DNA from 2 places in the Streptomyces sp. NBC_01003 genome. Region 1 is predicted to be linked to the other one. Evidence: riboswitches for the same ligand, from Rfam matches in the RefSeq annotation. Region 1 holds a riboswitch; the other holds the start of a gene.
What was found. A riboswitch is a leader RNA that binds a small molecule or an ion and turns the genes downstream of it on or off. The one in region 1 is predicted to bind glycine.
Positions count from the first base shown of each region.

Region 2: another riboswitch for glycine. It lies ahead of gcvT (glycine cleavage system aminomethyltransferase GcvT); the one in region 1 lies ahead of gcvP (aminomethyl-transferring glycine dehydrogenase).

Region 1 is NZ_CP108707.1:8,194,532-8,200,483, forward strand. It holds gene OG698_RS37360 (MerR family transcriptional regulator) at 1-600, shown strand, start outside; gene OG698_RS37365 (DNA polymerase IV) at 658-2,085, shown strand; gene OG698_RS37370 (PRC-barrel domain-containing protein) at 2,071-2,454, opposite strand; glycine riboswitch at 2,568-2,663, shown strand; gene gcvP (aminomethyl-transferring glycine dehydrogenase) at 2,848-5,733, shown strand; gene OG698_RS37380 (DUF5999 family protein) at 5,822-5,952, opposite strand, start outside.
Region 2 is NZ_CP108707.1:3,763,340-3,769,291, forward strand. It holds gene OG698_RS17070 (enhanced serine sensitivity protein SseB) at 141-908, opposite strand; gene OG698_RS17075 (AAA family ATPase) at 1,015-1,632, opposite strand; glycine riboswitch at 1,831-1,934, shown strand; gene gcvT (glycine cleavage system aminomethyltransferase GcvT) at 2,094-3,233, shown strand; gene gcvH (glycine cleavage system protein GcvH) at 3,326-3,709, shown strand; gene glyA (serine hydroxymethyltransferase) at 3,723-4,982, shown strand; gene OG698_RS17095 (L-serine ammonia-lyase) at 5,134-5,952, shown strand, end outside.

The sequences.
Region 1 (5,952 bases):
CCGGCGGAGAGCGGCCCGTACTCGCTTCACGGCCACGCGGCCGGTCACATTCCGCGTCGGCCGACGGTGTTGCCGGTGGTCGCTCAGGGGGATGACGACGCGATGCCTGAGCAGGTCGGATACCGGGGACCCACCGCGTGCGCGGCGGCCGGTATCACCTATCGGCAGCTGGACTACTGGGCGAGGACCGGTCTGGTCGAGCCGAGTGTGCGTCCCGCCCACGGGTCGGGGACCCAGCGGCTCTACAGCTTCAGGGACGTCGTCGTCCTGAAGATCGTGAAGCGGTTCCTGGACACCGGTGTCTCACTGCAGAACATCCGCACCGCGGTGCAGCACCTGCGGGAGCGCGGCTTCGGCGATCTGGAGCGGCTGACCCTGATGAGCGACGGCGCCACCGTCTACGAGTGCAGCTCGCCGGCGGAGGTCCACGATCTGCTCCAGGGCGGTCAGGGCATCTTCGGTATCGCGGTCGGTGTGGTGTGGCGGGACGTCGAGAGCGCCCTGTCGCAGCTGCACGGGGAGCGCATCGACACCGGTGAGACGCTCCACGGGAACAACCCCGCTGACGAGCTGGCGAGACGGCGCAACCGCGCGGTGTGAGCTGGGTCGATGCGTCCGCCGGGGGCATTGTCAGTGCCGTAGGGCAGCATCGGACATGTGAGAACCGCGCCCACGATCCTGCATCTCGACATGGATGCCTTCTACGCCTCGGCGGAGCAGGCATCGAAGCCGAGCCTGCGCGGGAAAGCCGTGGTCGTGGGCGGGATCGGGCCTCGTGGGGTGGTGGCCACCGCCTCGTACGAGGCCCGGGTGTTCGGGGTGCACTCGGCGATGCCGATCGGGCAGGCGCGCAGGCTCGCGCCCAATGCCGCGTATCTCGTACCACGCTTCCAGCTGTACCGCGAGGTCAGCGAGCAGGTGATGGGGCTGCTCCGGGAGCTGTCGCCGTTGGTGGAGCCGCTGAGCCTGGACGAGGCGTTCGTCGATCTGGAGGCCGGTGAGGCGGCCTGGGACGCCGCGTCGGCGCGGCTGGTCGGTGAGCGGCTGAGGGAGGAGATCAGGGCCGTGACCGGCCTGACCGGCTCTGTCGGGATCGCGGCGTCGAAGATGCTGGCGAAGATCGCCTCCGAGGAGGCCAAGCCGGACGGTCTGTTCCTGATCGTGCCCGGCACCGAGCGCGCCATGCTCGGGCCCATGTCCGTGCGCACGCTGCCCGGCGTGGGGCCGGCGACCGGGGATCATCTGAGACGCGCCGGGATCACCACGGTCGAGGAGATCGCGGAGGCGGGCGAGGACGAGCTCGTACGGCTGCTGGGGAAGTCGCACGGGGCGTCGCTGTACGCCATGGCTCTCGCGCACGACGACCGGCCCGTGGTGGCCGAGCGGGACGCCAAGTCGGTGTCGGTCGAGGACACGTACGACGTGGACATCCACGACAGGGTGCGGGTGCGGACCGAGGTGCAGCGGCTTGCGGAGCGGTGCGTGCAGCGGTTGCGGGGGGCGGAGCGGTCGGGGCGGACCGTGGTCCTCAAGGTGCGGCGCTACGACTTCTCCACGCTGACGAGATCCGAGACCCTGCGCGGGCCCACCGACGACCCCGCAGTGGTGCGGGAGGCGGCGGCGCGGCTCCTGGAGTCCGTGGACACGACGGGCGGGGTGCGGCTGCTGGGCGTGGGAGTGACGGGTCTGGCCGACTACACGCAGGAGGATCTGTTCGCGCAGGCGCGGGCGCAGGCCGAGGCCGAGGCGCACGCGGCCGAGAGTGAGGGGGAGACGGTTGGGGTGGGTGGTGCGGGGGATGAGGGCCAGGTGGCTGCCGAAGAGGTCGTCGAGGCCGGGGACCGGCGCTGGGTGGCCGGGCACGACGTGCGGCACGAGGAGTTCGGGCACGGGTGGGTGCAGGGGAGCGGGCTCGGGCGGGTGACGGTGCGCTTCGAGACGCCGTACTCGGAGCCGGGGCGGGTGCGTACGTTCCGGACCGACGACCCCGCGCTCGTCCCCGCGGAGCCGCTGCCGCTGGTGGCGGAGGGCGACGTGAGGCGGGTTGAGGCGGGGGAGCGGGGTGCCGGGTCAGGTGTCGTCTGATGTGCCGGCGATCTTGCCGAAGTTACGGTCCTGAGGGGGCTCGGGGTCGTCCGGGCCGGTGATGTCGAGCCCGTAGTGGTGGTAGAGCTGGAGCTCCTGTTCGGGGGAGAGGTGACGGCCGACCCCGAAGTCGGGGGCGTCCTTGATCAGGGAGCGTTCGAAGGGGATGCGCAGGGTGCCCTCCACCAGCTCGCTCGGCTCCAGGGGGACAAAGGCGTCCCGGCTGAACAGGCCTGTGCGTATGGCCGCCCACTCCGGGACCCCGGTCGCGTCGTCGAGGTAGACCTCGTCGACAGTCCCGATTTTGGCTCCGTTGCGGTCGAACGCCTTGCGGCCGATCAGGTTTCGCGGATCGACATCGGTCTGCACGGTGCCCTCCAGCTGCTCGCAACTCATCCGTAAGCACTACCAAAGTGCACATTGGTGACGGCGGCCACTCGAAGCCGGGGCATTGTTGCCGCTGGTAGGCTGGCGATGGCTGCTGACCCCGTGCGGGAGAGTCCTCCGGATGACACCGGAGGCGCCGAAGGAGCAACTCCTCCCCGGAATCTCTCAGGCCCCTGTACCGCACGGACGAGGTCACTCTGGAAAGCAGGGCGGGCGTTCAGGCCTCCGCTCTCACCGACGGTGAAAGTCGGCATGCCCTTCGTGATGTGGGGCACGCCGGTGAAGCTCTCAGGTTGAGATGACAGAGGGGGAGGCCGTCCGGGCACCCGCGCCGTGGTGCCCCTCGCAGGTCGCAGTGACCAGGAGGCCTCCGCAATGACCGCCAACCGTATTCCGCTTTCCCAGCTGGAGCAGGGAATCCCCTTCGAGCACCGCCATATCGGTCCGGATGAAGCAGCGCAGGCCAAGATGCTCGCGCAGGTCGGGTACGGCTCGCTCGACGAGCTGACGGCGGCCGCGGTCCCGGACGTGATCAAGAGCGCCGAGGCGCTCGATCTTCCCGGGGCCCGCACCGAGGCCGAGGTGCTCGCTGAACTCCGCTCCCTCGCGGACCGCAACCAGGTCCTCGACTCGATGGTCGGACTCGGCTACTACGGCACGTTCACGCCGCCCGTCATCCTGCGCAACGTCATGGAGAACCCGGCCTGGTACACGGCGTACACGCCCTACCAGCCGGAGATCTCGCAGGGCCGGCTCGAGGCACTGCTCAACTTCCAGACGATGGTCGCCGAGCTGACCGGCCTGCCGACCTCGGGCGCCTCGCTGCTCGACGAGGGCACGGCCGCGGCCGAGGCCATGGCGCTGTCGCGGCGCATGGGCAAGGTCAAGAACGGCGCCTTCGTGGTCGACGCGGACGCGCTGCCGCAGACCATCGCCGTCATCCAGACGCGCGCCGAGCCGACCGGTGTCGAGGTCGTCGTCGCCGACCTCTCCGAGGGCATCCCGGCCGAGGTCGCCGAGCGCGGCGTCGTCGGCGTCCTGATCCAGTACCCGGGCGCCTCCGGAGCTGTCCGCGACATCAAGCCGGTCATAGAGCAGGCTCACGAGCTGGGCGCCGTCGTCACGGTCGCCGCCGATCTGCTCGCCCTCACGCTGCTGACCTCGCCCGGCGAGCTCGGCGCCGACATCGCCGTCGGTACCACGCAGCGCTTCGGCGTCCCGATGGGCTTCGGCGGTCCGCACGCCGGCTACATGGCGGTCCGCGAGAAGTTCGCGCGCAGCCTGCCCGGCCGCCTCGTGGGCGTCTCCGTCGACGCCGACGGCAACAAGGCGTACCGCCTCGCGCTGCAGACCCGTGAGCAGCACATCCGGCGCGAGAAGGCCACCAGCAACATCTGTACCGCTCAGGTGCTGCTCGCCGTCATGGCCGGCATGTACGCCGTGTACCACGGACCCGAAGGACTCAAGGGCATCGCGCGGCGCACCCACCGGTACGCGACGCTGCTCGCCGAGGGCCTCAAGGCCGGCGGTGTCGAGGTCGTGCACGGCGCGTACTTCGACACCCTGACCGTGAAGGCCGCCGGGCGTGCCGCCGACATCGTCAGCGCCGCGCGCGAGGGTGGCGTCAACCTTCACCTGGTGGACGCCGACCACGTGTCGATCTCGTGTGACGAGACCACGACGCGTACCCAACTGGGCGCCGTCTGGACCGCGTTCGGTGTCGAGGCCGATGTCGACGCGCTCGACGCGGCCGCCGAGGACACGCTGCCCGCGGGCCTCCTGCGCGGGGACAGCTACCTGACGCACCCCGTGTTCCACGCGCACCGCTCCGAGACCTCGATGCTGCGCTACCTGCGCAAGCTGGCCGACCGTGACTACGCGCTCGACCGCGGCATGATCCCGCTGGGCTCCTGCACGATGAAGCTCAACGCGACGACGGAGATGGAGCCGGTCACCTGGCCCGAGTTCGGCCAGCTGCACCCCTTCGCGCCCGCCGAGCAGGCGCAGGGCTACCTCACGCTCATCCGTGAGCTGGAGGAGCGCCTCGCGGAGGTCACCGGCTACGACAAGGTGTCGCTCCAGCCGAACGCCGGTTCGCAGGGCGAGCTGGCCGGTCTCCTCGCCGTCCGCGGCTACCACCGCGCCAATGGCGACGACCAGCGCACCATCTGCCTCATCCCGTCGTCCGCGCACGGCACCAACGCCGCGAGCGCCGTGATGGCCGGCATGAAGGTCGTCGTCGTGAAGACGGCCGACGACGGCGAGATCGACATCGCCGACCTGCGCGCCAAGATCGAGCAGTACGCCGACGAGCTCGCCGTCCTGATGATCACCTACCCGTCGACGCACGGTGTGTTCGAGGAGCACGTTGCCGACATCTGCGCGCAGGTGCATGACGCCGGCGGCCAGGTCTACGTCGACGGCGCCAACCTGAACGCCCTGGTGGGCCTCGCCAAGCCGGGCCACTTCGGCGGCGACGTCTCGCATCTCAACCTGCACAAGACGTTCTGCATCCCGCACGGCGGCGGCGGTCCGGGCGTCGGCCCGGTCGGCGTCCGCGCGCACCTCGCGCCGTACCTGCCCAACCACCCGATGCAGCCCGCCGCCGGACCCGCGACCGGCGTCGGCCCGATCTCCGCGGCGCCGTGGGGCTCCGCGGGCATCCTGCCGATCTCGTGGGCGTATGTGCGTCTCATGGGCGGCGAGGGCCTCAAGCGGGCCACGCAGGTCGCGGTGCTGAGCGCCAACTACATCGCCAAGCGTCTCGAGCCGCACTTCCCCGTGCTGTACACGGGCCCCGGCGGCCTCGTCGCGCACGAGTGCATCATCGATCTGCGCCCGATCTCGAAGGCGACCGGCGTCAGCGTCGACGACATCGCCAAGCGGCTCATCGACTACGGGTTCCACGCGCCGACCATGTCGTTCCCGGTGGCCGGGACGCTGATGATCGAGCCGACCGAGAGCGAGGACCTGACCGAGCTCGACCGGTTCTGCGAGGCGATGATCGCCATTCGCGGGGAGATCGAGAAGGTCGGTTCGGGCCGGTGGCCCGCCGAGGACAACCCGCTGCGCAACGCGCCGCACACCGCGGCCGCGCTCGGCGGCGAGTGGGAGCACGCGTACAGCCGCGAGGTGGCGGTCTTCCCCGCCGGTGTCGTGGCCGCCGACAAGTACTGGCCGCCGGTCCGCCGCATCGACCAGGCGTACGGCGACCGGAATCTCGTCTGCTCGTGCCCGCCCATGGACGCGTACGAGGACTGATACTCGCGCTGACATGCGTCAGGGCCGGTTCCGGGTTTCCCGGGGCCGGCCCTTTCGTACTGGGGACGCCGTCGGCGTCCGGATCCGCTCAGGCCGCGGTCACGACGTGCACGGGGCGGTGTGGAGCGATGATCTGGCCGTTGGGCAGCAGCTCACCGGTGTCCTCGAAGAGCAGGACGCCGTTGCAGAGCAGACTCCAGCCCTGTTCGGGGTGGTGGG
Region 2 (5,952 bases), 4.4 Mb from region 1:
ACGATTTCGACCCGCTCCCCGCGGCGGGACCGCCCAGACAGGTCATGAAACCAGCTTAAGCGGCGATCCTGGCACCGACTTGACGTACGCGCGGTCGAGCACTTTCCCGTCTTTCCCGAACGGGGACCGGCGCCGGGCTTTCAGTGACCCTGCGTGTAGAACGGCCGCAGCGTGGCACGCATCCAGTCACCGACCGGGTCCTGGGTGATGTCGAGCAGGACGAGGTTCACCGGCCAGGGCGCGGGAGCCCGGCCGAGGGCGCGGCCCAGGGCGTCCATGGGCAGGTTGCGCGCGGGGCCCTCCCACTGCGACAGCTCGACGCCGACGAAGAGGAGAGGGTCGCCGCCCTCGACGCTGGCGAGGCAGCGGCGGGCGGTCAGGACGACGCCGGACGCCTCGAACTCCTCGCGCACGGCGGCCAGGAAGTCGACCGGGTCGTCCTGCCAGTCGGGCTCGTAGAGGCTGACCCGGCCGCCCGTGGCGGGCCCGTCCAGCGGCGTACGGCCGGACTTGCACAGCTCGGCGACGGCGGGCGGGGGCAGCGGGACGCCGACGGCGCCGTCCGGATTCACCGCGATGCCGACCTGCGGGGGCAGCCCGCGCGCGAACTCGACGGCCGGCGCGACCGTGCAGCCCATCCGGTCGCCGACGACCGCGAGGAACTGCTCCTCGGAGCTGAAGACGGGCACATATGCCTGGCCCTCGATCTCCAGCGTCGGCAGGTCGAGGGTCGGGCTGCCGGGTCCGCCGCCCTGGGGCAGCGGTATCCACACCGGGCTGCGCCCGAGGACCTCGACGATCCGGCCGCCCGCCGAGTCGACCCCGAGGGAGGCGGCGAGCACCTCCTCGAGCTCGTTGGCCGGCCACCCGCCGTACGGATGTGCGTGAGCCTGCGCCGGAATGTCCATGTGCCTACCACCCGCTCTGGAACCGCTCTGTCTGCGGCCGAACCCTAGCGCGTACGGGTGACAGAGCACCCTCCGCGTCCGTACGCGCACAGAGGGTCACGGCCGGTCAACTCCCCTCGAACCCGATCCCGTTCAGCACATCCGTCGCGTCCCGGTCGAGCAGCACCGCGGACGCGCAGCCCCACGGCAGGTCACCGCGCTCGGCGGACTCCACCAGGCCCGCGACCGCGCGGCGGTGCCGGGCGAACGCGTAGCGCGAGACCCCGCGGCCGCGGTCCCGCTGGCCCGCGAGCGCCGTGTCCGCGTCGACGTCGAGCAGCATCAGATGCAGGTCCGCGCCGCGCCGCCCGGCCTCCTTGGCCAGCCAGCGCCGCACCCAGCGTTGCGTGCCGCAGTCGTGCAGGACGACGCTGCCTCCCGAGCGCAGGGCCCGCCGCAGCCCGGCGAAGTGCGCCAGCCGCACGAGCGGGCGGTACACGGCGTACGGGAGCAGCCGCGGCAGCCGGGCCGCCCAGCGGTCACGCGTGTCCTGCGAGTCGATGCGCACGGCTCCCCCGGCACCGACCACGCGGCGCATCAGCGTGGACTTGCCGCTGCCCGGGAGCCCCGAGACCACGATCAGGTCACCCCGCGCGAAGCCCAGGCGCCTCGGCGTGCGGCCGCCTCTGCCGCGCAGATCCCTGACGACCGGACCGCGCCCTGTCACCGCCCCGGGGCGCGGCACAGCACGCTGCCCGGCCCCTGCCGCCGCGTACGCACCCGCCACTGCCTTGTGCACCGTGATCGTCCTCCCCGTTCCGGTCACGTCACCCTTGCCCGTCAAGTGTAAAGAGACGGTAATGCCCTACAAGTGGTTTCCCCGTACGGTCGGCATGCAATGATGTGCGCGCCAAGAGGCACGACCAACTGCATACCGGCCGCTTGAATCCGCGCGGGAGAGCTCCCCGGACGCCTACGCGTCCCCGGGGGCGCCGAAGGAGCAAGTTCCTCCCTTGAATCTCTCAGGCCCCGTACCGCGCGGGCGAGGCATATCTGAAAAGCGGGCGGCCCTCGGCCGCTCCACCCAAGGTGCAAGCCGCGACCACCTGTACGTGTGGCGCCGGCGAACCTCTCAGGTTCCGATGACAGATGGGGAGGAAGACCATCGCCCTCGTCTGTCATGCCTGGGATCCTGGAGCACCACTCATGAACAACGTCCCCCGTAAGACCGCCCTCGACGCCCTGCACCGCTCGCTGGGCGCGACGATGACCGACTTCGCGGGCTGGGACATGCCCCTGCGGTACGGCAGCGAGCGCGACGAGCACATCGCGGTCCGCACCAAGGCGGGCCTCTTCGACCTCTCGCACATGGGCGAGATCACCGTCACCGGGCCGCAGGCCGTCGATCTCCTCGACTACGCCCTCGTCGGCAACATGTCCACGATCGGCCCCGGCCGCGCCCGCTACACCATGATCTGCCAGGAGGACGGCGGGATCGTCGACGACCTGATCGTCTACCGCCTGGGCGAGCAGGAGGACGGTCTTCCTCACTACATGGTCGTCGCCAACGCCGGCAACGCGCAGATCGTCCTCGACGCGATCACAGGGCGCGCCGCCGGCTTCGACGCCGAGGTCCGCGACGACCGCGACGCCTACGCGCTGATCGCCGTCCAGGGTCCCGAGTCCCCCGGCATCCTGAAGTCCCTCACGGACGCCGACCTGGACGGCCTCAAGTACTACGCGGGCCTGCCCGGCACCGTCGCCGGCGTCCCGGCCCTCATCGCCCGCACCGGCTACACCGGCGAGGACGGCTTCGAGCTGTTCGTCGCCCCGGAGCACGCCGAGAAGCTGTGGCAGGCGCTGACCGACGCGGGCGCGCCGGTCGGGCTCGTCCCCGCCGGCCTCTCCTGCCGCGACACGCTGCGCCTGGAGGCCGGCATGCCGCTGTACGGGCACGAGCTGACGACGGCGCTGACCCCCTTCGACGCCGGTCTCGGCCGCGTCGTGAAGTTCGAGAAGACGGGCAACGAGGGCCGCTTCGTGGGCCGCGAGGCGCTCGAGGCCGCCGCCGAGCGCGCCGAGACCGCGCCGCCGCGCAAGCTCGTCGGCCTGATCGCCGAGGGCCGCCGGGTGCCGCGCGCCGGGATGTCCGTGGTCGCCGCCGGCCAGGTGATCGGCGAGGTCACCTCCGGGGCCCCCTCCCCCACGCTCGGCAAGCCGATCGCCATCGCCTACGTGGACGCGGCGCACGCCGCCCCCGGCACCGAGGGCGTGGGCGTGGACATCCGCGGCGCCCACGAGCCGTACGAGGTCGTGGCGCTGCCGTTCTACAAGCGCCAGAAGTAGTCCGACCAGTCCTCACGGGGGCCGCCGGAAGTAACCCAGCGCACACCCCTCTCGTTCCGCAGCACCCACCCGCGTACAGGAGAATTCAGATCATGAGCAACCCCCAGCAGCTGCGCTACAGCAAGGAGCACGAGTGGCTGTCGGGCGCCGAGGACGGCGTCTCGACGGTCGGCATCACCGAGTTCGCGGCCAACGCGCTCGGCGATGTCGTCTACGCCCAGCTCCCCGAGGTCGGTGACACGGTGACCGCGGGCGAGACCTGCGGCGAGCTCGAGTCGACCAAGTCCGTCAGCGACCTGTACTCCCCGGTCACCGGCGAGGTCGTCGAGGCGAACCAGGACGTCGTGGACGACCCGTCGCTGGTGAACTCCGCCCCGTTCGAGGGCGGCTGGCTGTTCAAGGTCCGCACCTCGGAAGAGCCGAAGGACCTGCTCTCCGCGGACGAGTACGACGCGTTCTCCGGCTCCGGCAACTAGGGACACCACGACCATGTCGCTCATGAACACCCCGCTGCACGAGCTCGACCCGGACGTCGCCGCCGCGGTCGACGCCGAGTTGCTCCGCCAGCAGTCCACCCTCGAGATGATCGCGTCGGAGAACTTCGCTCCGGTCGCCGTCATGGAGGCCCAGGGCTCGGTCCTGACCAACAAGTACGCCGAGGGCTACCCCGGCCGGCGCTACTACGGCGGCTGCGAGCACGTCGACGTCACCGAGCAGATCGCCATCGACCGGGTCAAGGACCTCTTCGGTGCCGAGTACGCCAACGTCCAGCCCCACTCCGGCGCCTCCGCCAACCAGGCCGCCCTCTTCGCGCTCGCCAAGCCCGGCGACACGATCCTCGGCCTGGACCTCGCCCACGGCGGCCACCTCACCCACGGCATGCGCCTGAACTTCTCCGGCAAGCAGTTCGACGTGGTCGCCTACCACGTCGACGAGGCCGGTCTCGTGGACATGGCCGAGGTCGAGCGCCTCGCCAAGGAGCACCGCCCCAAGGTGATCATCGCTGGCTGGTCCGCCTACCCGCGCCAGCTCGACTTCGCCGCGTTCCGCCGCATCGCGGACGAGACCGGCGCCTACCTGTGGGTCGACATGGCCCACTTCGCCGGACTCGTCGCGGCCGGGCTGCACCCCAACCCGGTCGAGTACGCGGACGTGGTCACCTCCACCACGCACAAGACGCTCGGCGGGCCGCGCGGCGGGATCATCCTCGCGAAGAAGGACTTCGCGAAGAAGCTGAACTCGTCCGTCTTCCCCGGCTTCCAGGGCGGCCCCCTGGAGCACGTGATCGCCGCCAAGGCCGTCTCCTTCAAGGTCGCCGCGAGCGAGGACTTCAAGGAGCGCCAGCAGCGCACCATCGAGGGCGCCCAGATCCTCGCCGCCCGTCTGACCTCGGACGACGCCCGCGCCACCGGCGTGAACGTGCTGTCCGGCGGCACCGACGTGCACCTGGTCCTGGTCGACCTGCGCGAGTCCGAGCTGGACGGCCAGCAGGCCGAGGACCGGCTCCACGAGGTCGGCATCACGGTCAACCGCAACGCCGTCCCGAACGACCCGCGTCCCCCGATGGTCACCTCGGGCCTGCGGATCGGCACCCCGGCCCTGGCCACCCGCGGCTTCCAGGCCGAGGACTTCACCGAGGTCGCCGACATCATCGCCGAAGCGCTGAAGCCGGAATACGACGCGGCGTCCCTCAAGGCCCGCGTCACCGCTCTCGCCGACAAGTACCCCCTGTACCCCGGCCTGAAGTAGTTTCGTACGCATTTGTACGTATGAAATTTCGGGGCACCGCGCACACTGGACAGTGAGAGCGGTGCCCCGTCCCATGCACCGCCCTCCGTATCGCCTTGCGCACCACCCGGCGGACAACGGCGTCCGCCGAAACCCCACCTAGGAGTTCCCCGTGGCCATCTCGGTCTTCGACCTGTTCTCGATCGGCATCGGCCCGTCCAGCTCCCACACGGTCGGCCCCATGCGGGCGGCCCGCATGTTCGCGCGCCGCCTGAAGAACGAGGGCCTGCTCGCCCACACCGCCGCGATACGCGCCGAGCTCTACGGCTCCCTCGGCGCCACCGGACACGGCCACGGCACCCCCAAGGCGGTCCTGCTCGGCCTGGAGGGCGACTCCCCCCGCACCGTCGACGTGGAGAAGGCCGACGACCGCGTCGAGGCGATCAAGGCTTCCGGGAAGCTCAGCCTGCTCGGCGTCCACGAGATCCCGTTCAGCTTCGACGACGACCTGGTCCTGCACCGCCGCAAGGCACTCCCGTACCACGCCAACGGCATGACGATCTTCGCCTACGACCACGAGGGCGCCCTCGTCCTGGAGAAGACGTACTACTCGGTGGGCGGCGGCTTCGTCGTCGACGAAGATGCCGTGGCCGGCGAGAACCCGATCGTGCCCGACGACACGGTCCTCAAGTACCCCTTCCGCACCGGCGACGAGCTGCTCCGCCTCGCCGAGGAGACCGGCCTGTCCATCTCCGCGCTGATGCTGGAGAACGAGAAGGCCTGGCGCACCGAGGACGAGATCCGCTCCGGACTCCTCGACATCTGGCGCGTCATGCAGGCCTGCGTCTCGCGCGGCATGTCCCGCGAGGGCATCCTGCCCGGCGGCCTCAAGGTCCGCCGCCGCGCCGCGAACTCGGCCCGCCAGCTGCGCGCCGAAGGCGACCCGATGGCCCGCGCCATGGAGTGGATCACCCTCTACGCGATGGCCGTC